Regions from separate parts of the Synechococcus sp. W65.1 genome, predicted to be linked through region 2. Evidence: predicted binding sites of a transcription regulator. Region 2 holds the regulator's gene; each other region holds the start of a gene.

Region 1 (10,138 bases), on a different contig from region 2:
TGCGGGCAGCCTGCAGGGCAAGATCAACTTGCAACAGGTCCAGCTTCGTTTGCAGCGGCGGCTGGAACCAACTGCTGGCCAACGAAAGCCCAACAATGACAAAAGCCAGCAAGCTGAGCAGGTTGAGGAGCCCCCGGCGAACAGAAAGCCAACCGAAAAAGGGATCGACAAAAGCCGTGGCTTCAGAGGGAGACATGGCAGCAACGGCGGCAACTCCAGCGGCTTATATCCTAGCTTCTCTTGGCCTCAGCCGACTGAAGGAGTCAGCGTCGCTCTAGCCAATAACGGTAGATGGGCAGCCCCAACTGCAGACACTGCCACTCCCGCTCAGTAGGAATGCCAAAGGGGTTGTCATCGAGGGGACCCTGGTAGGGATTCCAAAACTGCGGATGCTCTAGGAAACGAGCGACCATCTCCTCGGCAACTTCCTGCACGTCCGACTGCAAGAAAACAGGGCTGCCCGGTTGCAGCAGCAGCGCCAGATCCGCCACCAGTTGGGGCTGGACGATCCGCCGCTTGTGATGGCGCTTTTTAAACCAGGGATCCGGAAATTGAATGGTGACGCGGCTAAGCTCCCCAGGGGCAAACAGATGCCTTAGGGAGACGTTGATGTTGGCAAACAGGAAATAGACATTGTCCAGCCCCAGCTCGTCCCGCCAGGCATTGGCCCGCTCCACCAGCGGCTGCCGAATCTCCACGCCCAAAAAGTTCCAGTCGGGCTGTTCCTGGGCCAGGCGCAGCAGAAAGCGCCCACTCCCGCTGCCGATATCCAAGTGAAAGGGCTGTCCCAGCCGCCGATACACCCGTTCCCAGTGGGGTGGGGAAGCAGGCTGTTGGTACTGAGCCTGCAGGGGGTTGACGTGTTGCCGCAGCCGTTGGCCAAGCCCCTTTTGCAGCGGGAGGTCAGCCCAGGGGGGAGAAGAAGAGCCCTCCTTGGGTTGGCTTCTAGGACTCCTAGGACTGGGCCGTTGCACTTCTGTTGCCATAAGCGCCAGCTTCGGCTCTTGCAGAGGGAACCCTCCGCCAGGGGAAATCTAAGCTACCACTGGATACTGTCAATGACCTGCCGCAAGATCTGGGCCGAGCGGTGCAATTGCTGCTGCTCGCTCTCGGTAAGGGCCATGACTAGCGTGCGCTCCACCCCTTGCCGTCCAACGACCCTGGGCAAGCTAAGGCAGACCTCCGGCAGGCCGTACTCCCCCTGGGTGAGGCTGCTCACGGTTAAAACCCGCCGCTGATCCCGCACCAGCGCCTGGACAATCTGCGCCACCCCTAGGCCAATGGCATAGCTCGTGGCCCCTTTGCGGCGGATGATCTCGTAGGCGGCGTTGCGCACCTGCTCGAAAATATCCCCCAAGTGGGCGGGATCCCAGGCCGGTGAAAGCTGGCCAATTGGCGTGCCGGCGATATTGACCTTGCTCCAGACGGCCACCTCGCTATCCCCATGCTCGCCGATGATGTAGGCGTGCAGGCTGCGCGGATCCACCCCCAGCCGCTGGGCCAAAAGGTAGCGAAAGCGAGCCGTATCCAAGACCGTTCCCGACCCCATCACCTGCCTTGGCGGCAGCCCCGACAACTTCAAAGAGACATAGGTCATGACATCAACGGGGTTGCTCACCACGAGGAAGATGGCTTCTGGACAATGCTCCATCAGGGCCGGGATCAGGCTTTTGAAGATCTCGACGTTGCGGTGGACCAAATCCAAGCGGCTTTCTCCAGGCCGCTGCTTGGCCCCTGCCGTTAAAATCACCACATCAGACCCGGCGCAGTCGGCCAGCTCCCCTGCCCAGATCCGCGTCGGCTCGACAAAGGGGATCCCGTGCACCAGGTCCATCACTTCCCCTTCCAGCTTGGCGCGGTCGATATCGTGAAGAACCAGCTCGTCTAGCGTGTTTTGGATAACCATCGCGTAGGCACAGGCCATGCCCACTTGCCCAGCGCCGATGATGGATCCCTTCAAAAGGCGACGAGAAGCCTGCTGCTTAGCCTGCTGCTGAAGGGGCGACGGAGGTTGGTGCCCAGAGGCCGTCATGGCTTAATCCAAGACATGGGCAAAGCGACGGTAGAGAAAGTCGAGGGCAGAGTGGCGCAGCTCGTAAAACTCAGGCATTTCCAGGATACGGGAGCGGATGCGCGGTCGCTCGAAAGGAATGGTCAAGATCTCGCCAATACGAGCAGCAGGGCCGTTGGTCATCATCACCACCCGGTCTGATAGATAAAGAGCCTCGTCGATGTCATGGGTAATCATCAAAACCGTGCAGCGGTGATCCCGCCAAATGGCTAGCAGCTCATCCTGGAGCTCTTCCTTGGTGATGGGATCCAAGGCCCCAAAGGGCTCGTCCAGTAGCAGCACTTCGGGGCGAACGGCCAGAGCGCGCGCAATGGCCACCCTTTGCTTCATGCCGCCAGAAAGCTGCTTGGGCCGCTTGTGGGCTGCTTCGGCCAGACCCACGAGTTCCAGGTGTTCCTGAACGATTTCCCTTTTCTCTCTGGGGGATTTATCGGGATAGACCTGATCCACCACCAGATAAACATTTTCAAAAGCTGTCAGCCAAGGCAAAAGGGAATAGTTCTGAAACACCATCATCCGATCCGGCCCTGGAGCAGTGATGGGCTGGCCCTTGAGGGTAATGGACCCGGACGTTGGAGCAGAAAACCCGGCCACCATGTTGATCAAGGTGGACTTACCACAGCCGGAGTGGCCAATAATGCAGACGAATTCCCCGGCAGCTACTTCCAGATTGATGTTTTCCAAGGCAACAAAGGGCCCTGCCGCAGTCCAGTAGGTCTTGCCCACATTCTGAAGACGCAGAAGAGGCAGCCCTGCGGCAGAAATTGTTGAAGACGAGGGCGAGGAAGATAGGCGAGAGCTGGTCATCATGGCGTTTTCGGGTTGAGTAAGGTAACAAAAGCTAAACTTCGCTAAGCCGGTAGTTCTGCAGCTTCGGCTCCTGCCCTATGGCCACCGACTCCAGGTAGGCAATGGGATCCTCGCCATCAAAGCGGGATCCATCGCCAAAGAGCAAAGCTCCACGGTCGTGGGCCCGATCCGGCAGCCCCAGGTCGCTGGCAGCTAGGGCATAGGTCTTGTCGTCTAGCACTTGCTCGAGGACAGAAACCCAATTGCGAGGAAAAGCGCAGAGGCCCCAGCGAGCCATCTGCGTCAGGATCCAAAGGTGCTCCAATCTTTCCGGACAGGTGTTGCGCCCGTTGGCAAACTGATGGAAACCGACAATCACTTGCGATTCATCGGCAATTCCCCGCTGCAGGACACCCCTCCACCCCGGCTGCAGATCCTCCAGGGCCGCGCCCACATACTGAGGCTGGGCCAGCCACTCCAGGATCTGGGGACGGTGCTGCGGCTGATCGCAGTAGTGGCAAGCCTCCAGTAACGCCTTGACCAGAGCCACGTGGGTGCGGGGGTAGCTTTGGGCCCAGTCCTGGCGCACTGTTAGGACTTTCTCGATGTGGCTGGGCAAGATTTCGGGAGTGGTGGTGACGATGAACCCCAGCCCTTCCCTAACGGCGCGGGAGTTCCAGGGCTCGCCCACGCAGTAGCCATCGATGTTGCCGGCCTTGAGGTGGGCCACCATCTGCGGCGGCGGGATCACTGTCAACGTGACGTCGCGATCCGGATCCACCCCTCCGCTGGCCAGCCAGTGCCGCAACAAGAAGTTGTGCAGGGAAGCTGGGTGAACCACCCCCAGGGTAGGGACGGCCTCTGGGGTTTGCCTTAGGTAGTTGCCAAGATCCCAGGGGCTAAAAACCCCCTGCAACAGAAGTCGACGCCCAAAGGTAATGGCGCTGCCGCCGCGGGAGAGGGTTAACGAGGTTACCAAAGGCACCAGCACTCCCCCCACTCCCAGAGTGGACGCCAACGGGATCCCGGCCACCACCACAGCCGCATCCAGCCGACCGGAGCGGATCCCTTCCCAGATGGTCTTCCAGCCCGGCTCCCGCACCAGGGTGACCTGTTCCAGACCGTGCTTTTGAAACAGGCCTTTTTCTTGGGCCACCACCAGAGGGGCGCAGTCGTTGAGGGGCACAAAGCCAATTGCCAAGTTGACTTTTTCCAGCCCCCCCTTGGCGATGGCCACGCGGGTGAGAGTTTTCTGGCGGGCCCGCTTTTGCTGGTTGAGAAAGTAGATCATCTCGCCCCGCAGGCTGTAGTACTCGGGGTGATTCACCACTTCCAGGCGGTGGCGGGGGCGGGGAAACGGGATTCGCAAGATCTGGCCGACGCGGGCCTCAGGGCCATTGGTGAGCATCACCACTCGATCCGAAAGCAGAAGCGCCTCGTCCACATCGTGGGTCACCATGACGCAGGTGAGCTGCTCGGCCTGGGCAATCTCCATCAGTTGCTCCTGCAGGCTGCCGCGGGTAAGGGCGTCCAGGGCCCCGAACGGCTCATCCAACAGCAGTACCCTGGGGCGAATGGCCAAAGCCCGGGCAATGGCCACCCGCTGTTTCATCCCCCCCGACAGATGGGCCGGACGCTTGTCGGCTGCCCCCTGCAGCCCCACACGCCGGATGTGCTCTTCCACAATCTGCTTCCGCTCCGCTTTGGGAAGGGATCCCAGCACCTCGTCTACGGCTAGAGCAATGTTTTCCCGCACCGTCAACCAGGGCAGCAGGGAATAGTTCTGAAACACCACCATGCGATCCGGCCCGGGATCCGTCACCTGCCGGCCCTCCAAGAGAACACCGCCCCGGGATGGCTTCTCTAAGCCGGCAAGGATATTGAGCAAGGTCGATTTGCCACAGCCGGAGTGGCCAATGAGCGAGACAAACTCCCCTTTTTGGATCTCTAGATGGACGTCTCTCAGGACAGGGTAGACTTCTCCATTGTCTAGAAGAAAATCTTTGTCTACATGATCAACTTCGATGTAGGGCTGGGTCTTCATAAGGCTACCTAAGGGATTCCTTGAAATAGATTGTTGGGAGCAGGAAAACTTAGCCTAGTGATCTTCGCTCACCACCAGCGAGCCAATCCAAGCCGTGATGCGATCCAACAACAGTCCAACTAGGCCAACATAGACCAAAGCTAGAATAATCTCGCTAACGCGGGAGCTATTCCAGGCATCCCAAATGAAGAATCCAATGCCCACGCCGCCAATTAACATTTCTGCTGCCACAATAGCCAGCCAAGACAGGCCCACCCCAATGCGCAAGCCAGTAAAAATGTAGGGCACGGTTGCCGGGAAGACGATCTTGAAGAAATACTTCCAGCCAGACAGACGCAGAATTCTGGCCACATTGCGGTAATCCTGTGGGATCCGCTGCACGCCAGCGATGGTGTTGATCAAAATAGGCCAGAGGGCAGTGATGAAGATAACAAAAATGGCGGAAGGATTGGCATCGCGAAAGGCGGCCAAGGAAATGGGCAGCCAGGCTAAAGGTGGCACTGTGCGCAGCACCTGAAAGATGGGATCCAAGGCCTCGTAGAGCCAGCGGTTAACCCCAATGATCATGCCGCCCACGACCCCCACCAAGCCGGCCAGGGCAAACCCAATGAACACCCGCCGCAAGCTGGCCCAAATTTGCCAGAACAGCCCTTTAGCATTGCCACCATAGTCAAAAAAGGGATCTTTAATGAGGGGATCCCAAGTGTCCTGCCAAACTTGGAGAGGTGTGGGCAAGTTGGCTCCCGGCCGGCTATAGGCAATTTGCCAGAGAATGAGCAGGATTAGAATGGCCGTGGCGGGCAACAGAATGCGGCGCAGCACCTTGTAAACCTGAACCCGTTGCCGCCAAGCAAAGGTAGAGCTAGCGGGTGAACCAATGCCGGCGTTGGCCTGAAGAGCAAAACCTGGGCCAGTTTTCAGCAGCCATTGTCCTAGGCCAGCCAGTAGGGAAAGGAAGATCCGCAAGAGGTGGTAGCTCAACTTTAGGGCGGATTCGGGAAGTCTCATAGTCTACTAGGAGTGAGGTTGAAGTTAGCTTAGAGGGATCCCAAGAGAGAAGGGGTTCAACTTGAACACTCTAGGTAGAAGTTGGCGGATCCCTTCTCTCCTGGGCAGTTACCAACTCAGGCAAGTCAGCAAGTTAGGCCAGCTTCTTAATCGCCAACTTCTCCAGATAGGCGGCAGGATTTTCGGGATCGAACTTCACCCCATCGAAGAAGGTTTCCACGCCGCGGGAGGTGCTGGGGGGAATAGCAGCCTGCTGGCCAATGGCTTTGGCGGCCTCGCGCCAGAGATCTTCTCGGTTGACCTTATTCACCAAAGCTTTGGTATCGGTGTCAGCAGGCAGGTAACCCCAGCGGATGTTTTCCGTCAAGAACCAGAGATCGTGGCTCTTGAAGGGGTAGGAAGCACTATTTCGCCAGAACTTCATCAAATGGGGGCTGTTCTCAACAACCTTGCCGGTGCCGTAGTCGAAAGTGCCTTTGGCGCGGCCCAAGATATCCGCTACGGGAACCCCCAACCAGCGACGGTTGCTAATGATGCGGCACATTTCTTCTTTGTTTTCCATCTGATCGCACCAGATCTGGGCTTCTAGGATTGCTTTCAACAGGGCCAGGGTGGCTTTTGGGTGCGCATCTGCCCAGTCGGCCCGTAGGGTAAAGGCCTTTTCTGGGTGGCCGTTCCACAGCTCGCCGGTGGTGATGGCGGAATATCCCTCTTTTTGGTTCACCAGTTGGGCGTTCCAAGGCTCGCCCACACAGAAAGCTTGCATGGTCTTGGACTTCATGTTGGCCACCATTTGCGGAGGCGGCACCACAATGAGGGAAACATCGCGAGTGGGATCAATCCCGCCTGCCGCCAGCCAATAGCGCATCCACATGTCGTGGGTGCCGCCGGGGAAGGTGACCGCACACTTGGGCTCTTTGCCGGCTGCTCGCAACTCGGCAAACTTGGCTTTGAGGGGGGAACTATCCAAGCCAATTTTCAGATCCCGATATTCGTTGGAAATGCTGATGCCTTGACCGTCGAGATTTAAGCGGGCCAGGAGGTACAGGGGTACCGGCTTGCCGTCAGTAATTTTGCCCGTGGTGATGAAGTAGGGCATGGGACTGAGAATGTGCGCCCCATCGATGCCGCCGGCGGCGGATCCCAGCACCAAGTTGTCGCGGGTGGTGCCCCAAGAGGCCTGCTTGACCACCTCCACGTCTTTCATGCCGTACTTGGCAAAAAACCCCTTCTCTTTGGCAATGATGAGGGGGGCAGCATCGGTGAGGGCGATAAATCCCAGCCTGACCCGCGTGGTTTCTGGGGTATCAGCCTGAGCTACCCAGTAGCCCTGGCCCAAGGATTGGGATTGGGCGCGGGGGATCCCAGCCGTAGCTGCTCCAGCTGCAAGGGCAGCTGCTCCAGCCAAAAACTGGCGACGGGAGATGGGAGAGGAAGTGTTGAATAGCTTAGACATCACAACCTCCAAAATTTCGAACGACGAACTGCCTAGTAGGTCATCAAGGGGGAAGCAGAGGTCTGAGCAGCCGAGGGATCACGACGCGGCCTGGCCCCGAAGTGCTCAATCAGTAGCTCCACCAAGACGGGCTTGAGGTCTTCGCAAGGGATCCCTTGGCGCACGCATTCGCCCAGCTTGGCGTCTTTGCCCACTTCTCCTCCCATGTAGATGTCCACCGCCTCCACCGGCTTGCCGTCCTTGCGAACGGTGGTGCCCATGAGGCCAATATCGGCCACCTGGGGCTGGCCGCAGGAGTTGGGACAGCCTGTCCAGTGGATGCGCACCGTTTGAGGAATCTCCAGCTCAGCTTCCAGCTCTTCCATCAGGGCCACGGCGCGGTTTTTGGTCTCGATGAGGGCAAAGTTGCAAAACTGGTTGCCCGTACAGGACACCAACCCCCGCTGCAAGGGTCCCGGGTTGGGGGAGAACTTTTTCAAGAGCGGCTCTTGGAGAAGCGGCCCCACCCGCGAGTCGGGCACATTGGGGATGAGCACGTTCTGCTCCACCGTTAGCCGCAGCTCTCCGGAGCCGTACACCTCCGCCAAGCGAGCCAGCTCCCTCATCTCCGGGACGTTGAGCCGCCCGACGGGCACGTGCAGGCCTACAAAGTTAAGGCCCAGTTGCTTTTGGGCGTGTACTCCCAGCAGATCCCGCTTGTGCCAGACCACCTCGTCTTTTTCCGCCGCTCTGGGCAGAGGGTGGCCAATCTGCTGCTCCACCGCCACCCGAAACTTCTCCAGGCCCCACTCGTCAATGAGCCACCTCAGCCGTGCCTTTTGCCGGTTGGCCCGCAGGCCGTGATCCCGATAGACCAGCAGCACCGCCTCACATAGAGGAACCACATCGCGGGGATCTACCCAAACGTCCAGCCCGATGGCCTCGGCACAGCGGCGGGCCGAAAAAAAGCCTCCCACCAAGACGTTGAAGCCCAGCTTGCCCTCTTTGAAAGCAGGCACAAAAGCCAGGTCATTGATCTCGGCATGCACCGAGTTGTCGCGACAACCGCAGATGGCGATGTTGAACTTGCGCGGCAGGTTGGTGAAGGAAGGGTTGCCCTCGCCGTTGTTGGTTACCATGTCCTGCACTTTGCGGGTGAGGCCACGCACGTCGATCAGCTCATCCGGGTCGATACCGGCCAGAGGGGATCCCGTGATGTTGCGCACGTTGTCCATGCCTGACTGGATGCTGGTCAGGCCCACCTCCTTGAGTTGCCGCAGAACCTGAGGCATGTCCTCAATGGGAATGCCCCGCAGTTGCAGGTTTTGCCGAGTGGTGATGTCGGCTACGCCATCTTGGCCGTAGGGGCGGAGGATCTCGGCCAACTTGCGCATTTGGCCGCTGGTCAGGATCCCATTGGGCAGGCGCAGCCGCAGCATGAACTGGCCAGGGGTGCGCTTGCGAAAGAAGATCCCCAGCCACTTGAGGCGGTGATCTCGGTCGTCTTCGGGGATGTTCTCCCAGCCCATTTGGGCAAAAGCTTCCAGCTCGTCCTTAACCGCCAGCCCATCCTTCTCGCTTTTAAGGCGTTCAAACTGGTTCGCCATGATCGCTGCCGTGGGATGAACGCCGCCTATCCTAGCGATGACGAACCATTGACTTTGGTAGTTGGCGTTACACTTCTTAACGAGCTATGCGATTTCGGCATAGCTAAGTTGTGGTTTATGCATAGGAGAGGGGGATCCCCTTTCCCCTGCTAGGAAAAACAGCGTTTACTGCCCCTCTATCCCACCTTCAAAAGAACCCTAGCCAACTGCTCGCAGGCAACTCTAATTTTCTCCAAGCTACCGGGATTGACCAAGCCGTAGTAGTCAAATCCATAAACTTTCCCAGTTTGGACGGCTTGCAACCGATTCCAAAAGGGGCGGGAACGGAAAAACGCCAAGGGATCCGCCGCCTCCGGGTTGACCACCAGCAGAACTTCTGGGTTGGCTTCCAGGATGCGCTCTGCCGAAAGGGTGACGTAGCCCCGAAAAGGCCCTTGGCTTTGCAAGGTAGCGGTGAGATTGTCCGCGCCAAAGCGTTCCAGCAGATCCCCGGCCCAGCTTTGCCGGTTGGGAGAAAGAATCGGCTGGGTGCCCACCAAGAGCAAGGTTTTGGGTCGAACGCGGGGCAGTTCCTGGGGCAAAAGGGATCCATACTGCCGCAGCAAGGGATCGGGATCCGCCCCCAAAGCAGCAGCCAGGGTGGCAATCGTCTCTTCCAAAGCAGCCCAACTGTCCACGCGGGTGAGGTAGGTGGGGATCCCCAGCTCCTGCAGCCGTTCTGCCAGAGCCTCGTGAAAGCCACTGGCCCCCACCACCCAGTCCGGTTGTAGGGCCACAATCTGCTCCAGGTTGGGTTGGTTGCCCAGCCCCAGGCGGGTCAAGCCTTGGAAGCGGGGATCCTCCTCCAACAAACGACTGGCAGGGATCCCCACCAACCTATCGGGGGCCAAGCGATAGAGGATATCGGCAGTCAAGGTGGTGAGGCTGACTACCCGACGAAAAGGACTCTGTCTTGCTGACAGGAGTGGCTCCTGAGGGATCCGACCTTGGGCTTGGGCCAAACGCCCCATTCCCCAGGCCCCCACGCTGGCCAGACCAAAGGCAAACAGTTGACGGCGAGAAAGACGAGACAGCATAGACAATCTCCAAAACAATTCCCAAACAGCAATCAATTGAGGGTGAACTGGATGGGCACCACCACCCAAGACTCGATGGGGACGTTGTTTCTCAAGGCCGGGCTGAAT
Region 2 (10,138 bases):
CCAAGGGGATCCAAAAGTGCTTTAACTGATTGCCTTGGAAGACGCTAAGACAGATGGTTTGGTGGGGCTGATAGGCTGCCAGGCGCTCCGGCAAGGTGGCGGCGCTTACCCGAAAGCCATCCAAAGCCACCAGCTCGTCGCCAGCCCAGATGCCTGCTTTTTGAGCCGGGGAGCCTATCTCGACGGCGCTGATGCGGTTGCCCTCGCCGTTGAAGTTCAGGCCCAGGTAGGGAGGAGGGTTGGGGCGGCTAAAGTGGGCCTTGAGGGTGAGGCCGAACGGATGGAGGTAGGTGTCGTAGTCCAGTTCTTCCGTGCCTTCCACGTAGGCGGCAAAAAAGCGCCCAAGGTCGACACCGGCTGCTCGCTCAAAGGCCTCCCGCAAGTCCTGGTTAGTATAGCCTTTCTCAAACCGGCCAAAGCGCTGCCACAAATCCCGCATGGCCGTGTCCAGGGATCCCCGACCCCCTGAAAGGTGGCGAATGTGCAGATCTAGCAGCCAGCAGACTAAAGCGCCCTTGAGGTAATAGGAAACCTGGCTGTTGAGGCTATTTTCGTGAGGACGGTAGAGCTTGATCCAAGCATCGAAACTGGCCTCCTGCAGCGATTGTACGACTCGACCTGGCGTGCGCTGTAGCCGGCTAATTTGCTCAGATAGGATCTGCAAAAACTCTTTGGCACTGAGGATCCCTGCTCGCAGCAAGATAACATTTTCGTAGTAGCTGGTCGCCCCTTCGCAGAACCAGAGGCAGTCCACATAGTTTTCTTGGTTGTAGTCAATTTTCTCCAAAGCTAGAGGGCGCAGCCGCTTGACGTTCCAAGCATGGAAAAGCTCATGGGCCAGCAGCGCCAAAAAGCGGCGGTAGGACTGAGGCTGATGCAGCTCTAGTCCAGAATAGTTGAGGGTGGCACTGTACTTGTGTTCTAGGCCACCAAATCCCCCGGCCGACAAATGCACAATAAACCAGTAGCGGTTGTAGGGCAGCCCGCCAAAAAACGCTGCCGTGGTTCGGACAATTTTCTCGGCATCGGCCACTGCTTGATCCAAATTCAGGGTGCCCGCTCCCCAGACCACGAAGTAGTGCGGGATCCCTTCCACTGCAAACGAGCGCAACTGGTGCAAGCCCACTTCCACTGGGCTGTCTGCCAGCTCGTCGTAGTCTTCAGCAAAGAAAGACTGGCCAGCGCTAGGATCCCCTGGGGAAGGAGAGGCCAGGGGCCGCAGGCTGGTGGCAATGCGCCAGTCGGGGTGGGGAGGGATCACGGTCAGCGTATAGGGCTCCCGCTCGCGGCCAGGCACGTAGAGAAAGAGCGCCGCCCCATTGAAATAGGCGTGGGTGAGATCCAGATGGTTGGTGCGCACCGTCAGCTCATAGGCATAGACCCGATAGCGGACTGTAACCGCCGAACACCCAGGTGGGTCTACCTCCCAGGTGTTTTTATCAACCTTTCGCCAGTCCAAAGGGCTCCCTTGCTCGCTCAGGGCCTGAAACTCCTGTACATGGCGGGCATGCTCCCGCACTAGGTAGGATCCCGGCGTCCACACTGGCAGCCGCAGCCGCAGGGGCACCTCTGGTTCCACTTCGCGAATCTGCAGCTCCACCTCCAAGAGGTGACTGGCTGGCTCTGGCATCCGCACCGTAAAGTGCTGACGGCCAGGGCGAGAAGGGGTGGCAACCTCAGCCGGCGGGATCCCCATACAACCTTCCCTTGTCGCAACAAAGGAACGTAGCTCTTGCTACAAAGATATCCAGGCAGAGCCTCTTAAGTTTAGGGTAGTCTTCGAGTCGTGGGCAGCTCGATCCAGGTGCCCCAAGCTAACCTCTGGGGTTGATCCTAGAGATAAACTGACCTTGAAAGGTTGACGAATCTCGTGGTGGCCGTCGCAGAAAAATCTCTCATTGCAGCTTTTAAGCAGTTAGGAGGATCTCGCCATCCTCCGGTTATCGAGACTTATGAACGCGGCAAGACCATTTTTCTCCCCGGCGATCCGGCGGAGCGGGTTTACTTTTTGGTCAAAGGGGCGGTTAAGCTCTCGCGGGTGTACGAAAGGGGGGAAGAAATTACCGTTGCCCTCCTGCGGGAGAACAGTATTTTTGGTGTGCTCTCCTTCATTACCGGGCAGCGCTCCGACCGCTTCTATCACGCCGTAGCTTTTACTCGCGTCGAGCTGCTTTCTCTGCCCATCGAACAGGTGGAAAAGTCTGTACGGGAGAACGCTGAGCTGGCCATGTTGCTGCTTAAGAGCTTGGCTTCCCGTATCCTGCAGACAGAGATGATGATTGAAACCCTGGCCCACCGCGACATGGCCTCCCGCCTAGTTAGCTTTTTGTTGATCCTCTGCCGCGACTTCGGGGTGCCTGGCCCCAATGGTGTAACCATCGACCTCAAGCTGTCTCACCAGGCTATTGCCGAAGCCATCGGATCAACCCGCGTCACCATTACCCGTCTCTTGGGAGAGTTGCGCAAGAAAAACTACATTTCTATCCACAAGAAGAAGATCACTGTCCACGACCCCATCCAGCTTGGCTATCGCTTTACCTAGGGGGCCAGCTCTCAACGGCTGAGAGACACCTGCTAGGAGGCGGGCAGCTGAGCCAGGGCAGCCAGGATCTTTTCCCCCATTTCCCGGCAGCCGACCAGGGTCATCCCCTCCGAGTAGATGTCGGCGGTGCGGTAGCCCTGGGCCAAAACCGCCTCGACGGCCTGTTCGATGCGGTCAGCAGCTTGGGGCTGATCCAAGGAGTAGCGCAGTAGCATTGCCCCAGAAAGCACCTGGGCAATGGGGTTGGCCTTGTCTTGGCCGGCAATATCCGGAGCTGAGCCATGGACTGGCTCATAGAGGCCTGGGCCGGTAGCTCCCAGAGAGGCAGAAGGCAACATGCCAATGGAGCCAGTTAGCATGGCCGCCTCGTCGGAGAGGATATCCCCAAAGAGGTTTTCTGTCAGGATGACGTCAAACTGCTTTGGCCAGCGCACCAACTGCATGGCCGCGTTGTCGACATAGAGGTGGGAAAGCTCTACGTCAGGGTATTCGGCGGCAATGGCGGTAACCCGCTCCCGCCACAGTTGCGACACCTCCAGCACATTGGCCTTATCCACCGAGCAAAGCTTGCGCCGTCGCTTGCGGGCCAGTTCAAAAGCTACGCGGGCAATACGATCCACCTCGGCCTCGCTGTAGGCCATGGTGTTGACGCCGCGGCGGGACCCCTGGGCATCGACGAAGATCCCGCGGGGCTGACCAAAGTAGATGCCGCCGGTGAGCTCGCGTACCACCACCAGGTCGATCCCAGCAACCACCTCCGGCTTTAGGGAGGAGGCTTGCACCAGTTGGGGGAAGATCTTCACCGGCCGCAAGTTGGCAAATAGCCCCAAGCCGGCCCGCAAGCCCAGCAAAGCCTGCTCCGGTCGCTTCTGGCGCGGCAGGGTATCGTACTTAAAGTCGCCAACTGCTGCCAAGTAAACGGCATCGCTTTCCTGGGCCATTTTCAAGGTCTCCGGGGGCAAGGGATCCCCCGTGGCCTCGTAGGCTGCTCCGCCAATTAGGCCCTCCTGCCACTGGAGGGAAAACCCCATCTGAGCGGCAACGGCGTCCAAAACTGCCCGACCCACCTGCATAATCTCAGGGCCGATCCCATCGCCGGCTAGGGCAGTAATCCGATAGGTTTGAGCAGCAGAAGAAGAAACGCTCATGGGCGGTCCCCGCAAGAGGAGTGCGTAGCGATATTACCATCCCCTTGCCCACAGGTTTGCCGAAAAGTCCCCCGGGAAAGTTCCCCTAAAAAAAGTGCAGCTTGGCCATCAGCCTGCTGCACCTAGAGTTATCAATATTCGGCTCTCTAGAACAGGCCCAGGGTAACCCACTTGTCCAGCGGCAGAGTGGCGCCAATGCCTAGATACAGGGTTACCAAAGTGCCAATCAAAAACACCGTCGTCGCCACTGGACGGCGCAGCGGGTTCTGGAACTTGTTGACGTTTTCAATGAAAGGCACAAACAAAAGGCCCACGGGAATAGCCAACATCAGGGCAATGCCCAGCAGCTTACTGGGAACAACGCGCAAAATGTGGAACACAGGGTAGAGGTACCACTCGGGAAGAATTTCCAGGGGCGTGGCAAAGGGATCTGCCGGCTCGCCTACACCCGCGGGATCCATAACCGCCAGGCCGACAATCACCCCAATAGTGCCCAGGATGACCACCGGGAACATAAAGAGCAAGTCGTTAGGCCAAGCGGGCTCCCCGTAGGTCATGTGGCCCATGTTCTTCTTCAGCTTGGCCAAAACTTTGGGGTTGTCCAGGTCAACTTTGCGTGTAATAACCTCAGTCGCCAGCGCTTGCTTCGAGACAGGCATAGCAGTTCTCCTTGTCTGGGGCAAAAGGGTTGAGCAAGGGAAAGTAGGGGATCCAACCAGCCCTGGATCACAGGGGTCCAGAAATGCCCTGGCGGCGGATCATCAAAAAGTGCATGGTCATGAAGACCGCCGTCAGCCAAGGCAGGACAAAGGTGTGCAGGCTGTAGAAACGAGTAAGGGTAGCTTGGCCAACAGCCTCGCCACCGCGGATAAGCTGAACCAGGGCATCACCCACCACCGGGATAGCGCTGGGCACTCCCGAGACGATCTTGACTGCCCAGTAGCCCACCTGATCCCAGGGCAGAGAGTAGCCCGTAACCCCGAAAGAAACCGTCAGCACCGCCAAGATCACGCCGGTGACCCAGGTCAGCTCGCGGGGCTTTTTAAACCCACCGGTCAGGTAAACCCGGAAGGTGTGCAGAATCATCATCAACACCATCATGGAGGCGCTCCAGCGGTGGATGGAGCGCAGCAGCCAGCCGAAGTTGACCTGGGTCATGATGTAGTTGACCGACTCAAAGGCCTCGGCCACCGTCGGACGGTAGTAAAACGTCATGGCAAAGCCGGTGGCAAACTGAATGAGAAAGCACACCAGCGTAATGCCGCCAAGGCAATAGAAGATGTTAACGTGCGGCGGGATGAATTTTCCGGTTGCGTCGTCGACGAAGGGCGTAATCTCTAGCCGCTCGTCTAGCCAATCGTAAACTTTGCCCATGGTACCTTTCTTTCCAATTTCTCGGTATCTCCCCGGCAGGAGAAAGTCACTCCACGGTGGAGGACAGCCCCACCTCAACCAGCACTGTAACACAATTTGTTAACGACTTCCTTAAGTTAGGCTCAGCTCGGGGGCAGGAATCCGCATTCTCGCTGGCAAAACAGGTTTCGATATTGCGTCTTGTTCATATACGTTAACTTTTCTTAGCGTCTTGCCGTCTATGGTTGCGCCAAAGCCAAAGAAGAAAGAGTGGGGGATCCGCTGGGTTCTCCGCATTCTGCTGCTGGGGTGCCTGCTCTGGGCAAGTTTAGGCACTGGCGCCTACCGAGCTCAGGCCAGCCGCTGGGGAGAAGAGCAGCAACTGCTGGCCCAGGCTTGGGCGTATGTGGATCGGGCCTACGTGGATCCGGGGTTTAACGGGCAAAACTGGTGGCAGGTGCGGCAGCGTTTTCTGGCGCGGCCCTTGAAGAATCGTCAGGAAACCTATCGGGCCATTGAAGAGATGTTGGCCACCCTGGGGGATCCCTACACCCGCTTTTTGGATCGGGAGCACTACCTCAGTCTGCAGACCTCTACTGCCGGCGAGCTGAGCGGTGTTGGCCTGCAGATTGCCATCGACGAGCAGGGGGCGGTGCGGGTTATTGCTCCCATGGAGGGCACCCCTGCCGAGCGGGCCGGGATCCAGCCCCAGGATGAGATCTTGGCAGTGGATCAGGTGCCAGTGGCGGGGCTGAGCTTGGACGAGGTGGCAGAGCGCATGCGCGGCCCTAGCGGTACAACCGTTAGCCTGCGGCTAAGGCGGCAGGGGCGCATCTGGGAGGTGGAGCTGGTGCGGCAGTCAATCCTCATTAACCCGGTGCGCACGGCTTTCTTTGAGCTGCCCCAGGGATTGGTGGCCTACATCCGCCTCAGCCAGTTCAACGGCAATGCAGCCACCCAAGTGCGCCAGGCTATCCAGGCGGCAGAAGCCCGAGGGGTGCGGGGCTACCTCCTGGATCTGCGCAACAACCCCGGAGGACTGCTGCAGGCGGCCATTGAGATTGCCCGCTTTTGGATCCCCAAGGGCAACATCGTGCTGGTGAAGGATCGCCACGGCATTCTAGAAGGCATTCCTGCCACCGGCGAAATTCTCACCCAGGCGCCGCTAGTGGTCTTGGTTAACCAAGGCAGTGCCAGCGCTAGCGAAGTCTTGGCGGGGGCATTGCAGGACAGCGGGCGGGCGCAACTGGTGGGAACGCGCACCTTCGGCAAGGGGCTGATCCAATCCCTGATGGAGCTGGCAGATGGCTCAGGGCTGGCCGTGACGACTGCCAAATACCTCACCCCCAACGGCCGCGACATTCACCGCCAAGGGATCCAGCCCGATGTGGTGGTGGGCGAGGGCCCCGTTCCCCTAACGGCAGAAACCCTGGGCGACCCTGAGGATCGCCAGTTGCAGCGGGCTCTGGAACTGCTGGGGGCGACTTTGTCCGTGGTCCAGGGGATCCCCACCTGAGGCATCTGCTGCAGGGATTGGGGTGCCTGTTTGTCTTCGATTCGGTTTAGGATCGGGCTTGGTGTCAACTCAGCCCTGCTCTCGAGCCCTTTGGCATGAACGCCCTCCAACAGTTTCACCACTTCTTCAACTGCTGTATTGGCGCCTGGCACACCGAGCGTACCTATCACTACCTGGATCGAGGGGAGGTGGAGCGCTCGCGCACCGAGTTCACCATTCGCACCCTCACTCCTGAGCTCAAGGAGAAGGTCCTGGCCGACAACAACTACCCCAACCACGGCGTCGACGGCTTCCTGGGCTTTCACCTTGCCTTTGAGACTGTCTCCGAAAAGGGGGAGGAGGTCGGGCAAGAGCTAAACATGTTGTTTGTGCCCCGGCGAGAGGGCCCCCGCGGGCTGGAAGGCGACTACCTGCGCGATCGCGCCTATGAGGAAGAGCGGCCCATGGTGGCCGACTTCCGCTTCGATCCGGGATCCCTGCAACTGGTGATGACCACCACCTACACCCACGTTGTTTCCGTAGATACCATCACCCTGCTCAACCCCCGCCTGCGCCTGCGGCAGATCCTCAACTACCGGCGCCCACCTCAAGGCCAGCCGCTGCAGGAGGTACTCCTGGTGGGGTTTGGGGTGGAACAAAAGCTGACCTAGGGAGGCTGCGTGGACTCCGAGTCGATCCCGGCCCCAGACTTGCCCTTGCCCCAATACCTGGCCCGAATTCAAGCCAGCTTTGAGCGGGGACAATACCGACAGGCCTTGGAGGAGGCCAAACAGGCCCAAGGTCGCTATCCCCAGGCAGGCCAGCTGCGGCTCTGGCAGGCCTTGGCGCAGGAGGCGCTTGGAGAAACCGAGGAGGCCGTCCGCCTGGTGCAGAGCTTGCTATATAGTCCAGATCCCGAGCTTGCCCAGCAGGCGCGCTATGTGTTGAGCATCTGGCAGGCTCCCCGTCTACGCCGCCCAGCGGAGTGGTTGATCCAAATCCCCGATCTCAGCCACCTGGAAGAGGCCAAGCCTGAAAGCCGACTTCTAGTCTATGAACGCCCTCGCCCGCGGGGATCTCGGCCCACGTCCCCCGCTCCCCTCCCTTCCCAGGCCGCTCCCTCGGTGAATACCCAACGGCTGAATTGGGTGTTGATTGGAATCCTCTCGGCCTTGCTGGCAACCCTGGCCTGGCTGCCCTAGCTTAGCGGCTGCCAAGAGGGAATCCTCTCGCCGATGCCCAGCACAGGAGAGATACTGGAAACAGGGAGCTGGCGGGTTAACAGCAGGCAGAAGCGGAGGTTGACGGTGGCGGCACAGACTTTGGTTATGGAGGCAGTAGAGCGGCTGGGCCTGCGGGTTACGTTGGGAGACATCGCCTCCACCACAGGCCTGGCCTTAGAGGAGGCCAAGCAAGAGTTGCTGCAGTTGGCCCAAAAGGCAGGGGGGCATCTTCAGGTTTCGCGGCAGGGAGAGATCGCCTACGTTTTCCCGCCCGACTTTCGCAGCATTCTCCAGCGCAAGGAGCAACAGGACCGGCTGGCAGCCCTGCGGCGCCGGCTTTGGGGAGGGTTTCTCTACGGCCTGCGCATTTCCTTTGGCATCCTGCTGGTAGTGTCAATTGTCTTCATTACTCTGGCCTTGATGGCTCTGCAGAGCAGTAGGAGCAGCCGTGAGGAGGATAGCCGCAGCCGCTCGGGAGGGGTGGGGCTCTTCTACGTTCCCGACCTGTGGGTAGGCAACCCCTTCTGGGGTCCCTACGGGGGCTATTCTGGTCTGGCGCAACCCCCCCAGGAAAAGGCGGAGATGAACTTTCTCGAGGCGGTCTACAGCTTCCTGTTTGGCGACGGGGATCCCAATGCCAACCTGGAAGAAGAACGCTATGCCCTCATTGGCCAGCTCATCCGCGCCAATGGGGGAGTCATTGCCGCCGAGCAGGTGTTGCCCTACCTGGATGTGGAGCCGGGAGCTCCTGCCCTGGAGTACGAAGACTACATGCTGCCCATTTTGCTCAAGTTTGACGGCCAGCCGGAGGTAAGCGAGGAGGGAGATATCGTCTATCGCTTTCCAGAGCTGCAGGTAACGGCCGCCGAAGGCCCACGGCAGCGGCTTCCCGAGGTGTTGCAAGAAAAACCTTGGGTGTTTAGCCGCGCCACCCCTGGGCAGCTGGCCCTAGCCGCCGGCTTGGGTGTGCTCAATTTCTTCTTGGCGGCCATTCTCTATGGGGCGCGGGAGGAGGTGGCCGCTGCCGCTGGGAGCAATGCCTTTTTGGCGTTTATCTACCCGCTGATTGGATTCCTCTTCCTCTACGGCACGCTGTTTTTGGCAGTGCCCACGGTGCGTTGGTTGACCTTGCAATTCCGCAACCAGGGAGTGGAGCGCCGCAATCGCATTCGGCGGTTTTGGCAAGAGCAACTGCAGCGTCCCTCGGAGGTGCTGCGGCGCAAGCTTGACTTTGCCCGCCACTTCCGCCGCCAGGAGGTGGTGCAGGAAGCGGACACCATCTACTCTACTGACCGGGATCTCATCGAGCAGCGGGACTACCGCTTGGACGAGCCGGCCTTCCGTCAGCTTGTGCAGCAAGAACAGGCCCTGGAAGCCGAGTCAAAGAGCTAGGGAGGGGTTAGCCTGCGCCCACGAGTCATGTCCACTGTCGGCAGCCAACGAGGGATCCCGACCCGCCTGGGGATCGATGTGGGAGGCACTTTTACCGATCTGGTGCTGCTGCAGGAGGGCCAGATCCGGACGGCCAAGGTCCTCTCCACCCCTAGCCCGGAAGAGGGGGTCTTCGCTGCCCTGGACAAGCTGGGCCCAGTTGAGGTGGACGTGTTCTGCCATGGCATGACCGTGGCCACCAACGCCCTCCTGGAGCGCAAGGGATCCCCCACTCTCTTTTTGACCACGGCGGGCTTTCGGGATGTGCTGGCCATTGGCCGCCAAAACCGTCCTTCCCTTTACGACCTCACCCAGCCCAAGCCAGAGCCGGTGGTGCCCCGCCACCACTGCCTGGAGGTGAAGGAGCGCTGCAGCGCCAGTGGCGTGGTCGAGCCGCTAACTGAGGAGGAGATCCAGCGTGTAGTCCGGGAAGTGGGGGAGCGGGTACAGCGGGATGGAATCCGCGCCGTGGGGGTGGGGTTTCTGTTTTCTTTCCTCTACCCAGAGCATGAGCAGCGCTTGGGGGCGGCTTTGCGACAGGCCTTTCCCAGCTTGCATGTTTCCCTCTCCTGCGAGGTGGCGCCAGAGTTTCGGGAATACGAGCGCTTCAGCACCACGGCCATTGATGCCTACCTCAGCCCAGCACTGGCGGGCTACCTCCACCGCTTGGCCCAGGGCTGCCGGCAGCGAGGGATCCCCGAACCCCTGATCATGCAATCCTCCGGCGGCGTCACTTCCCTTGCCCAGGCAGCAGCCCACGCCTCGGTGGCGCTGCTTTCGGGACCGGCGGGCGGCGTTTACGGAGCGGCCTACTTGGGCCGGCTGAGTGGCTACTCCCATCTGCTTAGCCTGGACATGGGAGGAACCAGCACCGATGTGGCCCTCATTCAGGACGGCATCCCCCAGGTTACCCCGTCAGCGGTAGTGTGCGGCCTGCCGGTGCAGC
Region 3 (10,138 bases), on a different contig from region 2:
CGGCCACTGGGGCAGATCCTCCCAGGCGTTGGCCTCCAGCCAGCCAGCTTCGACCAGTAGCTCCGGGCTAATCAGCAGCGGGTTGCCGGCAATGGCAGAAAAGCTCATGTAAGGGGAGTTGCCCCAGCCAGTGGGCCCCAGAGGCAGCACCTGCCAGAGGCGCTGGCCGCTTTCTACCAGAAAATCCACAAACCGATAAGCAGCCGGCCCCAGGTCGCCAATGCCAAAGGATCCCGGCAGCGAAGTGGGGTGCAAGAGGATCCCACTGAGTCTGCCCCTGCGCATGGCTGTGCCTTTTTGCCCAAAAGGTATTCCACCGCCTATGCTGTCACTTTTGCAGCTTGATGGAAAGTCCCCGCACGCCCAAGCTAGCTCCTCAAGCCTTGACCGACAGCCCGGTGGCAAGCCCGCACCTCTTCGAGAGTAAACAGGCGGCGAAAGGGAATCCCCATCTGGCAAAAGCGAGCTTCTGCCCCTTCCTGCCGGTCGACTAAGGCGAGGATTCCTTCTGCCCGATAGCCTGCCGCGCGTACCCGCTCTACAACCTTGAGGGCAGAGCCACCCGTAGTGACGACATCCTCCAAGATCCACACTCGACTCTCGGCTGGCAGTTCTGGCCCCTCGATCCAGGCCTGGGTGCCATGAGCCTTGGGCTCTTTGCGGACAATCAGGGCTGCTAGGTTAGCCGGCTGGGCATAAAGAGAAGCCAAGCTCACTGCCGTCACCAGGGGATCTGCCCCCAGCGTCATCCCAGCAACCGCCGCTGTTTCAGGGGGCAATAGCCGATGGAGCAAGGATCCGGCCAGGTAGGCCCCCTGGGGGTGGAGGGTGACCGGCTTGCAGTTGATGTAGTAGGAGCTCTGCCGCCCGGACGTGAGGGTAAAGGATCCCTCGCGGTAGGCCAGCTGTGCCAGCAAATAGAGCAATTTCTCCCGCGCCTCAGCCGGGGAAAGGTTTAAGGGGGAACACTCCAGTAACAACACAGCAGGGATCCCAGTTTTTCCACTGCACTCGTTGCAACGATAGCCGAAGATGGCAGCCCAACAAAGAAGCCCGATCCAATCTGGAAGGGCAGGTACTTTTACCAACGGAAGGAAAGGAGTAGAGTAGAACAGCAGAGTCTCTCAACTACGAGGATCCCATGACGCGAGGCTTTGGACCCTTTGGCAAGATTCAGGAAGCCCTCAAAAAAGCTCAAGAGGTGCGCGACGGCGCCCAAAAGCTGCAAAAAGAGCTAGAAGAAATGGAAATTGTTGGCGAGGCCGGCAATGGCTTGGTGAAGGTGACGGTCAACGGCAACCAGGAGCCCCTTAAGGTGTCCATAGATCCCCAAGTCCTCCAGGAGCCAGTGGATGTGGTGGAGGACTTGCTGCTGACGGCAATGGTGAATGCCTACACCCAGTCGGCTGAGACGATGCGCAAACGCATGGAGGAACTGACGGCGGGTATCAGCCTGCCGGGGCTGGGCTAATCCTGTGTACACTCGCCCTTTGGCTCGCCTAATCGAGGAGCTGCAGCGCCTGCCCGGCATTGGCTCCAAAACCGCTCAGCGGCTGGCCTTGCACTTGCTCAACAGGCCCGCCCACGAGGTCGAGGCCCTGGCCCAGGCCCTGCTGGAAGCCAAGCAAACCGTTAAGCACTGCTCCATCTGCTTTAACTGGTCGGCAGAGGATCCCTGCGAGATCTGCCGCTCCCCCCAGCGGGACCGCCTGCTCTGGTGCGTGGTGGCCGATGTCAGGGATCTCATTGCCGTAGAGCGAACGCGCGAGTTTAAGGGTCTCTACCACGTATTGGGGGGCTTGATCTCGCCCATGAATGGGATCGGCGCTGAGCAGTTGCGCATCCGCGAACTGGTGGCACGGGTGGCGCGGGAGAAGCCCCAGGAGCTCATTTTTGCCCTCAGCCCCAGTGTGGAGGGGGAGGTCACCATGCATGTGGTTAAAGATTACCTGAAGCCGGTTGCCCCCAACCTGCGCATGACTCGTCTAGCTTTTGGCCTGCCCATGGGATCGGAGTTGGAGTATGCCGACGAGGTTACCCTGGCCCGAGCCTTGGAAGCGCGGCAGGAGCTGTAGCAGCAGGCTGCCGGAAGGACTGGCTGGGGAGCTAGTCGGTGAAGCCCAGGATCCAAGCTGCCATAGAGGGGCTCCCCAACCAAAATCAAAGAGCTGGTGAGGCGTTTCAGAATGCGGGTGGCGGTGGCGCCAAACACCCTGCCCAAATAGCCGCAAGCAGCCCCTTGGCTTGGCCAACCCTCCCCTAGCCAAGAGGGGCCTTGCCAAGTTAGCCAGCAGGGATCCCACCTCTAGCCTGGAGGTGCTCTTGGCAAGCTTTAGAGGAACTGATGGCTCTCTGGCTGCAGCACTACCTCATTGGGCACGGCATTGGCCGGCAGGGTGAGGACAAAGCGAATGGCCTCGGCAGCCGTGGCGGGGCTGAGCATTTTGTCCCTTTGCACCTTGAGGCTGATGGGATCCCAGAAGGGCGAGTCGATGCCGCCAAAGTAAAACAGGGTAAAGCGCACCCCAAAGCGCTTTAGCTCATCAGCCATGCACTTGGTAAAGCCGACCACGCCAAATTTGGCAGCACAGTAAGCCGAGGCCATGGCCATGGGGTGGCGACCCAGAATGCCGGGGAAGTTGAGAATATGGCCGGACTTCTGCTCCCGCATGGCGTTGGCCACCAGTTGGCTGGTGTAGAAGCTGCCCTTGAGGTTGACCGCCAGCATCTGCTCCAGGTCAGCGGGGGTAATTTGCGGGGCAGGTTTGAGGATGCCGGCACCGGCGAGGTTGATTAGCACATCGATCCGCCCGTGCCTCTGCAGCGTTTGGGTCACCAGCGCCTCGACCTGGGCGTAGTCGGTTACATCCGTGGGGATCCCCACTCCAGAAGCAGCCCCAAGAGCTACTGCTTTCTCGGCTAAGGTGGCCAGGGGCCCTTCTCGCCGCGCCGCCAGCACTAGATGGGCTCCGGCCTGGGCCAGGAGAGGCACAAGGGCACTGCCAATTCCCCCTGTGGCCCCTGTCACGAGAACAACTGCCTGGGACAACGGAGACACTTCACGTTTCTTAAACTCTTTCCCCCATCATACCTGGGGATCAGCCTTGCTTGAGTGCCGAAGACGAGGGAGCCTAAACGCGACGCAACCGCAGTCGCTGCACCCATTCTTCCCCAAAGCGCAACCAGTCTGCCATTTTTTCTGGAGTCACCAGTGGGTAATCCCGCCAAATGACAAGCTGCGGCCCGAATCCCTCCGCATAACAAGGAGGATGCTGCTCCAAGAAGTTGAGGAAACTGGGATGGAAGCGCAGGCGAATCTTAGCCTCATCTTCTCCGCGCAAAAGGTAGCGGCGAGAAAAGTCGGGATGGTTCTCGAAATTGATATCCTGCATGCCAAAAGCTTTAGCAACGTCGTGGAACAAGGGAACTTCTGGGTGCAGCCGAAAACGAGGTAGCCGTAGGTCTTCGCAATAGGCCCAGAAAACAGAAAAGTAATACTCTCTTCTTCTTCTGGAAGCCTTCCAGCTGTAGTCAAAGATGGCGATTTCGGTTCCATCGTTCAGTCGTTTGAACATCGAGTTGTAGAAACGAGCGCCGCTTCGTTGGAAAAAGCCAGCCTGAAGCAAGCGGGATCGGATCCCTTCGGGTAGCTCCGCCGAGAACGACATTCCCAACCTCCTGGCTACCCGCTCCAAGGCTTTTCGACGCCACTTCTCTAGATAGGTATGCCCCAGATAGATAAGCGCCAGAGGGCCTAAACAAATAATAAGAGCTATAAGCCATTCCATCCAAACCCCCCTGAGTTTGTAAACTCAGCACCCCCACCCAGAGTACCATAGCAGGCACAAAAAAGGGATCCCTCCAGCAAGAAGGGATCCTGTTCAAAAGCCTTGGTCGAGAACTAATGCTTTAGATGAAAACCTCGATTAGGCGTCGAAATAGAGGGCAAACTCGTAGGGGTGAGGCCGCAGGTTAATGGGGTTGATCTCGTTGTCGATCTTGTACTCGATGTAGGTCTCGATGAGATCCTCAGTGAAGACGCCCCCCTCCAACAAGAAGTCGTGATCCTTCTGCAGGCTTTCCAAAGCATCCAGCAGGGATCCGGGCGTGGAGGGGATCTTGGCTAGCTCCTCCGGCTCCAGATCGTAGATGTCTTTGTCGAGAGGCTCGCCGGGGTGGATCTTGTTCTTGATCCCGTCCAAGCCAGCCATCAGCATAGCCGAGAAGGCAAGGTAAGGGTTGCAGGTGGCATCTGGGCAGCGAAACTCCAGCCGCTTGGCCTTGGGGTTTTTGCCCGTTACCGGAATCCGAATGGCTGCGGAGCGGTTGCCCTGCGAGTAGGCCAAGTTTACCGGCGCCTCAAACCCAGGCACCAGGCGCTTGTAGGAGTTGGTGGTGGGGTTGGTGAAAGCTAGAAGGGCTGGTGCATGCTTGAGGAGGCCGCCGATGTAGTAGAGAGCTATCTCGCTGAGATCCGCGTAGTTGCCTTCTTGGTAGAAGAGGGGCTGGCCGTCTTTCCAGAGAGACTGGTGCGTGTGCATGCCGCTGCCGTTGTCGTTGAAGAGGGGCTTGGGCATGAACGTCACCGTCTTGCCGTGCTTGCGAGCCACGTTCCGGATCACGTACTTGTAAATCATCATGTAGTCGGCAGAGGTGAGCAGGTCGGCAAAGCGGTAGCCCAGCTCTCCTTGCCCGCCAGTGGCCACCTCGTGGTGGTGCTTTTCGATGGGCACCCCCAACTTGGCCATGGTTAGCAACATCTCGGTGCGGAGGTCTTGGTGGGCATCGGTGGGCGGCACAGGGAAATAGCCTTCTTTGTAGCGCGGCTTGTAGCCCAGGTTGCCCCCTTTCTCCTCCCGGCCTGAGTTCCAGCGGCCCTCGATGGAATCGACGAAGTAGTAGCCGGCGTTCTGAGTTTGGTCAAACCGTACATCTTCAAAGATGAAAAACTCTGCCTCGGGCCCAAAGTAAGCCGTATCGGCAATGCCTGTCGATTGCAGGTAAGCCACAGCCCGCATGGCTAGGCTCCGAGGACAACGGCTGTAGGGCTGGCCGGTGCGGGGTTCAATGATGTTGCAGATGAGGCTGAGGGTAGGCACTTGGAAAAAGGGGTCGATCCAGGCCGTTTTGGGGTCTGGCACCATGTACATGTCCGACTCGTTGATGGATTTCCAGCCCCGGATGCTGGAGCCATCAAAGGGCAGCCCTTCGCTAAAAGCTTGCTCCGTCAGCATTGAAGAGTGGAAGGAGACATGCTGCCAGGTGCCAAAGAGATCCACAAACTTGAGATCCACCATCTGGATATTGTTGTCGTGGATCATTTGGAGCACTTCTTGTGGGGTGGATGCCATGCCTTTCTCCTAACTTGACTTGGGTTGCGGTTGAAACTAAGACAGGCCGAAAGCGCTCACCCATCCTAGAAAGGCCGACACCAGCTTTTTGTATCTTCTGATACAAAGATGACCTGGTTCCAGCCTTCCCTTCGTCAAAGAGCAGCTCACCGGCAGTCTGCAGGAGAACGAAAATGAAACTGACAAGCCCTGGCCTCCTTGAGGCGGCGGAATCGTGTTAGGCTAAAGCGTAGTCATTACGAGTTTGACTTAGCAGTTCCGTTGCAGAAGGAGAGATAGAGCAATGACAAACCAAGGTCGGGTTGAGAATGTGGTCATTATTGGCTCGGGCCCTGCTGGGTTGACTGCAGCCATTTACGCTGGGCGCGCCAACCTAAAGCCGGTGGTGTTCGAGGGGTTTCAAGTGGGCGGGATCCCGGGTGGGCAACTGATGACCACCACCGAGGTGGAGAACTTTCCGGGCTTTCCCGAGGGCATCAGCGGTCCCCAACTGATGAAGAACATGCGCGCTCAAGCAGAGCGGTGGGGGGCGGAGCTGTACGCCGAGGATGTCACCTTTGTGGATCTCAGCCAGCGGCCTTTTGTAGTCCGCTCTGACGAACGGGAAGTGCGCACCCACAGCCTCATTATTGCCACCGGGGCTACGGCCAAGCGCCTGCACCTGCCTGGAGAGGAGATCTACTGGAACCGGGGCATGTCGGCCTGTGCTGTCTGCGATGGGGCCATGCCCATGTTCAGGGGAGTGGAACTGGTGGTGATTGGCGGTGGCGATACCGCCTGTGAGGAGGCCACCTACCTAACTAAGTTTGGATCCCATGTCCACATGCTGGTGCGCAGTGGCAAGATGCGGGCCAGCAAGGCCATGCAAGAGCGGGTGCTCAACCACCCCAAGATTACGGTGCACTGGCACACGGAGGTGGTAGAGGTTCTGGGCGACGGCCAGCGCCTGACGGGCGTGAGGGTGCGCAACAACCAGACCGGCGAGCTGCAGGAGATGGCGGTAGGGGGGGTATTCTACGCCATTGGCCACAAACCCAACACGGACTTGTTCAAGGGGCAACTGGAGCTGGATGAAGCTGGCTACATTGTCACCCGCCCTGGTTCTGTAGCCACCAGTGTGGAGGGGGTATTTGCCGCTGGGGACGTGCAAGATCACGAGTTTCGTCAGGCCATCACCGCTGCCGGCACCGGCTGTATGGCGGCCATGCTGGCGGAGCGCTGGCTCTCGGAGCGAGGTCTAGCTCAGGAATATCCCGTTGTCCCGCCGAGCCAGCCGGAACCTGCTTCTGCTATCGAGGTAGAGCCTACGGGAGACTCTGCTGTTGAGGAGGCCGGTTTTGAGCAGGAGGTGCAAGATGACCTCGACTTCAACCAGACTTGCCATGAAGGGGGCTATGCCCTGCGGCGGCTTTACCATGAGAGCAATCGCCTGCTGATGGTCAAGTACACGGCTCCCACCTGTACCCCTTGCCATGCCCTCAAGCCAATCCTGAACAAGGTCATCGAAGAGTTTGCCGACAAGCTGCACGTGGTGGAGATCGATATCGAGAAGGAGCCGGAGATTGCCGAGGCCGGCGGGGTAACCTGTACGCCAACGGTGCAGTTTTTCAAAAACAAGGAGCTGGTGGCCCAGGTGGTGGGCGTCAAGCCCAAGTCCCACTACCGCGAGGTGATCCAAGCCAACTTGTCCGAATCAGCCTAGTCTATCCAGCTAGTCGGCAAAGGCACTGGAGTAGGCGGCCTGTATGGCTGCCAAAGAGACCGACAACACGGGATCCCCTTCTGCAGTAGTCACCACTATGGGATCCGCTGGCCCGCCCACCTCTCCTAGAAGCTGCCACTGGCGGGGAAGCTGCGACTCTAGGTAGGCTTCCCAAGGGGAGCGCTGGGCTGGATCGACGGAAACGAGGATGCGGCTGGATCCCTCGCCAAAGAGAGCTAGATCCCAACGGGTAGACGGAGAGGGGATCCAGATCTTGGCTCCTCGTCCGCCGCTGAGGCAGGCTTCCGCCAGCGCCACGGCTAGTCCCCCCTCACTGCAGTCGTGGGCAGAGCGCACCCACCCCTGCCGAATGCCGTGGCGGCAGGCCGCTTGCACCTGCCTTTCCAGTTCCAGATCCACCGGCGCGGGCCGGCCTGTAACTTTCTGGTAAATGACCGCCAAGTACTCACTCCCCCCCAGGCTGGTGACGGCCTGGGATCCCAAGAGGTAGATGAGATCCCCTTCTTGCTGCCACCCCTGGCCACAGATGAATTTCAAGTCCGAAATGAGACCCACCATGCCGATGACAGGGGTGGGGTAGATGGCCTGGGATCCCTTCTCGTTGTAGAGGGAGACGTTCCCCCCGGTTACCGGCGTGCCCAGGGTGCGGCAGGCATCCCCAATCCCCCGACAGGCCAGGGCCAACTGCCAGTACACCACCGGATTTTCCGGGTTGCCGAAGTTAAGGTTGTCGGTTACGGCCAAGGGATCTGCCCCCACGCAGGAGAGGTTGCGGGCGGCTTCGGCCACCGCAGCTTTGGCCCCCTCATAGGGATCCAGGTACACCCAGCGACCATTGCCGTCTACGGTGGCGGCAATCGCCTTGCGGGAAGCCTGCAGGGGTGGCACCTCGCCTACGCCAAATTTTTGGGGGCGGATGCGGATGACCGCCGCATCTCCCTGTCCCGGCCAAAGGACGGTGTTGTTTTGCACCTGGTGGTCGTACTGGCGATAGATCCAGGCTTTGCTGGCCAGGGTGGGGCTTGCCAAAAGCTGTAGCAGCACCTGCTCCCACGCCAGCGTTTTCTGGGGTAGGTGGATCCCTTGCCGGTCGCAGGGGGGAAGGGTACTGGGATCCCATTGCCAGGCTGCCTGCACATACTCTGGCGGCTCTGGCAACACGGGACGGACGTATACAGGGGTATCCTCCGCCAAGGCCCGCGCCGGCACTCGCACCACGCAGGATCCCTGGTGCCAGATCTCCACCAGCGGCTCGGCAATGACTTCCCCAGCCACGCTGGCCTGCAGGCCCCAGCGGTGGAAGATCTCTATGACCTCTGCTTCCCGGCCTTTCTGCACCACCAGCAGCATCCGCTCTTGGGACTCCGAAAGGAGGTATTCCCAAGCTTCCATGCCGCTTTCCCGGGCCGGCACCCGGTCGAGGTCGAAGCGGATCCCCACCCCTCCCTTGGCCGCCATCTCCGCGGTGGAGCAGGTGATCCCGGCAGCGCCCATGTCCTGCGCGGCCACCACTGCTCCTGTGGCAAAGGCTTCCAGGCAGGCCTCGATGAGACATTTGCCGAGGAAGGGATCCCCCACCTGCACGGCTGGCCGGTCTTGGTGCGCATCTTCTTTCAGCTCGGCGCTGGCAAAGCTGGCCCCGCGGATCCCATCCCGCCCGGTGGTGGCGCCGACATACAAGACAGGGTTGCCCACCCCCTGCGCTGCCGACTTCACCACCGCTGGCGTCTCCAAAAGCCCCAAAGCCATGACGTTGACCAGAGGGTTGCCGCTGTAGCAGGGATCCACGGCCACTTCCCCCCCCACCGTGGGCACTCCCACGCAGTTGCCGTAGTGGGCGATCCCCTCCACCACTCTGGCCATCAAGCGGCGGTTGCGGGGATCCGTCAGCGGCCCAAAGCGCAGGGAGTTGAGCAGGGCAATGGGGCGGGCGCCCAGGGTAAAGATATCGCGTAGGATGCCCCCCACGCCGGTGGCCGCCCCCTGGAAGGGCTCCACGGCTGAAGGGTGGTTGTGGGACTCGATCTTAAAGGCCAGCCAGTCCCCATCCCCCAAGTCCACCACGCCGGCATTTTCCCCCGGCCCTACCACCACCCGCTCGCCCGCAGTGGGAAAGTTTTTCAGCAGAGGGCGAGAGTTCTTGTAGCAGCAGTGCTCCGACCACATCACCCCAAACATGGCCAGCTCGGTGGGGTTGGGATCCCGGCCCAGTTGCTGTTGGATCTGTTGATACTCCTGGGAAGAGAGGCCGTGGAGCTTCAGCTCTTCAGGGGTAGGGGGCATAGGCACCAAGGCTAAGTCAACAAAGCTGGCCCTAGAAGGCGGGCCTGGCGTTCTTCCAGTATGTGGCGCAGGCGGGGCCACTGCTGCAGCTCAGGGTCTTGGGCAATCAGCTGCTCTGCCGCCTGGCGGGCCAACTGCAGCACCTCTTGGTCGTCCATGAGGCTGGCCAGGGCAAAGTCGGGCAGCCCCGACTGGCGGGTGCCCATCACTTCCCCTGGGCCCCGGAAGCGCAGGTCCATCTCGGCAATGAAAAAGCCGTCGTGGGACTGCTCCAGGACTTTGAGGCGGCGCAGGGCCTCTTCGCTTTCGGAGGAGGTCATGAGGATGCAATAGGCCTGGTCGGAGCCCCGCCCCACCCGTCCCCGCAGTTGGTGGAGCTGGGAGAGGCCAAAGCGCTCGGCATGCTCTACCAGCATCACCGAGGCGTTGGGCACATCCACCCCCACCTCCACCACCGTGGTGGAGACAAGGATATCCAGCTCCCGCCGGCGAAAGGCCTCGATAACCGCCTCTTTCTCGCTGCTGCTCAGGCGCCCGTGCAGCAGGCCCACCCGGAACTGGGGGAAGACTTTCTCCTGCAGGCGCTGGTGCTCTTCAATGGCTGACTTGAGATCCAGCTTCTCCGACTCCTCAATCAAAGGCAGCACCACGTAGGCCTGCCGTCCCTGGGCAATTTCCCGCTCGATAAGCCGCACCACCTGCAGGCGATCCCCCGGTCGAGCTACCACCGTATGCACCGGCTTGCGCCCCGGGGGCAACTCGTCAATCTGGGTTACGTCCA

Evidence for each region. The regulator NtcA, encoded in region 2, controls nitrogen genes in cyanobacteria. The targets are predictions, from matches to a motif close to GTANCNNNNGNTAC.
Region 1: NW806_RS07840 (ferredoxin--nitrite reductase) is a predicted target of NtcA. The motif match lies at 9,012-9,025, and genes of this name have one in related genera.
Region 3: glnA (type I glutamate--ammonia ligase) is a predicted target of NtcA. The motif match lies at 5,442-5,455, and genes of this name have one in related genera.

What each region holds. Positions count from the first base shown of each region.
Region 1 is NZ_JANSHI010000011.1:83,740-93,877, forward strand. It holds gene NW806_RS07805 (lysostaphin resistance A-like protein) at 1-196, opposite strand, end outside; gene trmB (tRNA (guanosine(46)-N7)-methyltransferase TrmB) at 264-986, opposite strand; gene NW806_RS07815 (L-lactate dehydrogenase) at 1,040-1,960, opposite strand; gene NW806_RS07820 (ABC transporter ATP-binding protein) at 2,036-2,878, opposite strand; gene NW806_RS07825 (nitrate ABC transporter ATP-binding protein) at 2,913-4,904, opposite strand; gene ntrB (nitrate ABC transporter permease) at 4,959-5,912, opposite strand; gene NW806_RS07835 (CmpA/NrtA family ABC transporter substrate-binding protein) at 6,046-7,368, opposite strand; gene NW806_RS07840 (ferredoxin--nitrite reductase) at 7,401-8,954, opposite strand; gene NW806_RS07845 (ABC transporter substrate-binding protein) at 9,131-10,030, opposite strand; gene NW806_RS07850 (energy transducer TonB) at 10,063-10,138, opposite strand, start outside.
Region 2 is NZ_JANSHI010000002.1:158,426-168,563, reverse strand. It holds gene NW806_RS02140 (M61 family metallopeptidase) at 1-1,696, opposite strand, end outside; gene ntcA (global nitrogen regulator NtcA) at 1,871-2,542, shown strand; gene leuB (3-isopropylmalate dehydrogenase) at 2,575-3,690, opposite strand; gene petD (cytochrome b6-f complex subunit IV) at 3,837-4,349, opposite strand; gene petB (cytochrome b6) at 4,417-5,064, opposite strand; gene NW806_RS02115 (S41 family peptidase) at 5,285-6,559, shown strand; gene NW806_RS02110 (phycobiliprotein lyase) at 6,655-7,209, shown strand; gene NW806_RS02105 (hypothetical protein) at 7,219-7,740, shown strand; gene NW806_RS02100 (hypothetical protein) at 7,846-9,153, shown strand; gene NW806_RS02095 (hydantoinase/oxoprolinase family protein) at 9,181-10,138, shown strand, end outside.
Region 3 is NZ_JANSHI010000020.1:12,659-22,796, reverse strand. It holds gene malQ (4-alpha-glucanotransferase) at 1-285, opposite strand, end outside; gene pyrE (orotate phosphoribosyltransferase) at 369-983, opposite strand; gene NW806_RS10215 (YbaB/EbfC family nucleoid-associated protein) at 1,142-1,471, shown strand; gene recR (recombination mediator RecR) at 1,476-2,075, shown strand; gene NW806_RS10205 (SDR family oxidoreductase) at 2,333-3,058, opposite strand; gene NW806_RS10200 (hypothetical protein) at 3,132-3,668, opposite strand; gene glnA (type I glutamate--ammonia ligase) at 3,927-5,351, opposite strand; gene trxB (thioredoxin-disulfide reductase) at 5,635-7,053, shown strand; gene purL (phosphoribosylformylglycinamidine synthase subunit PurL) at 7,063-9,357, opposite strand; gene recG (ATP-dependent DNA helicase RecG) at 9,369-10,138, opposite strand, start outside.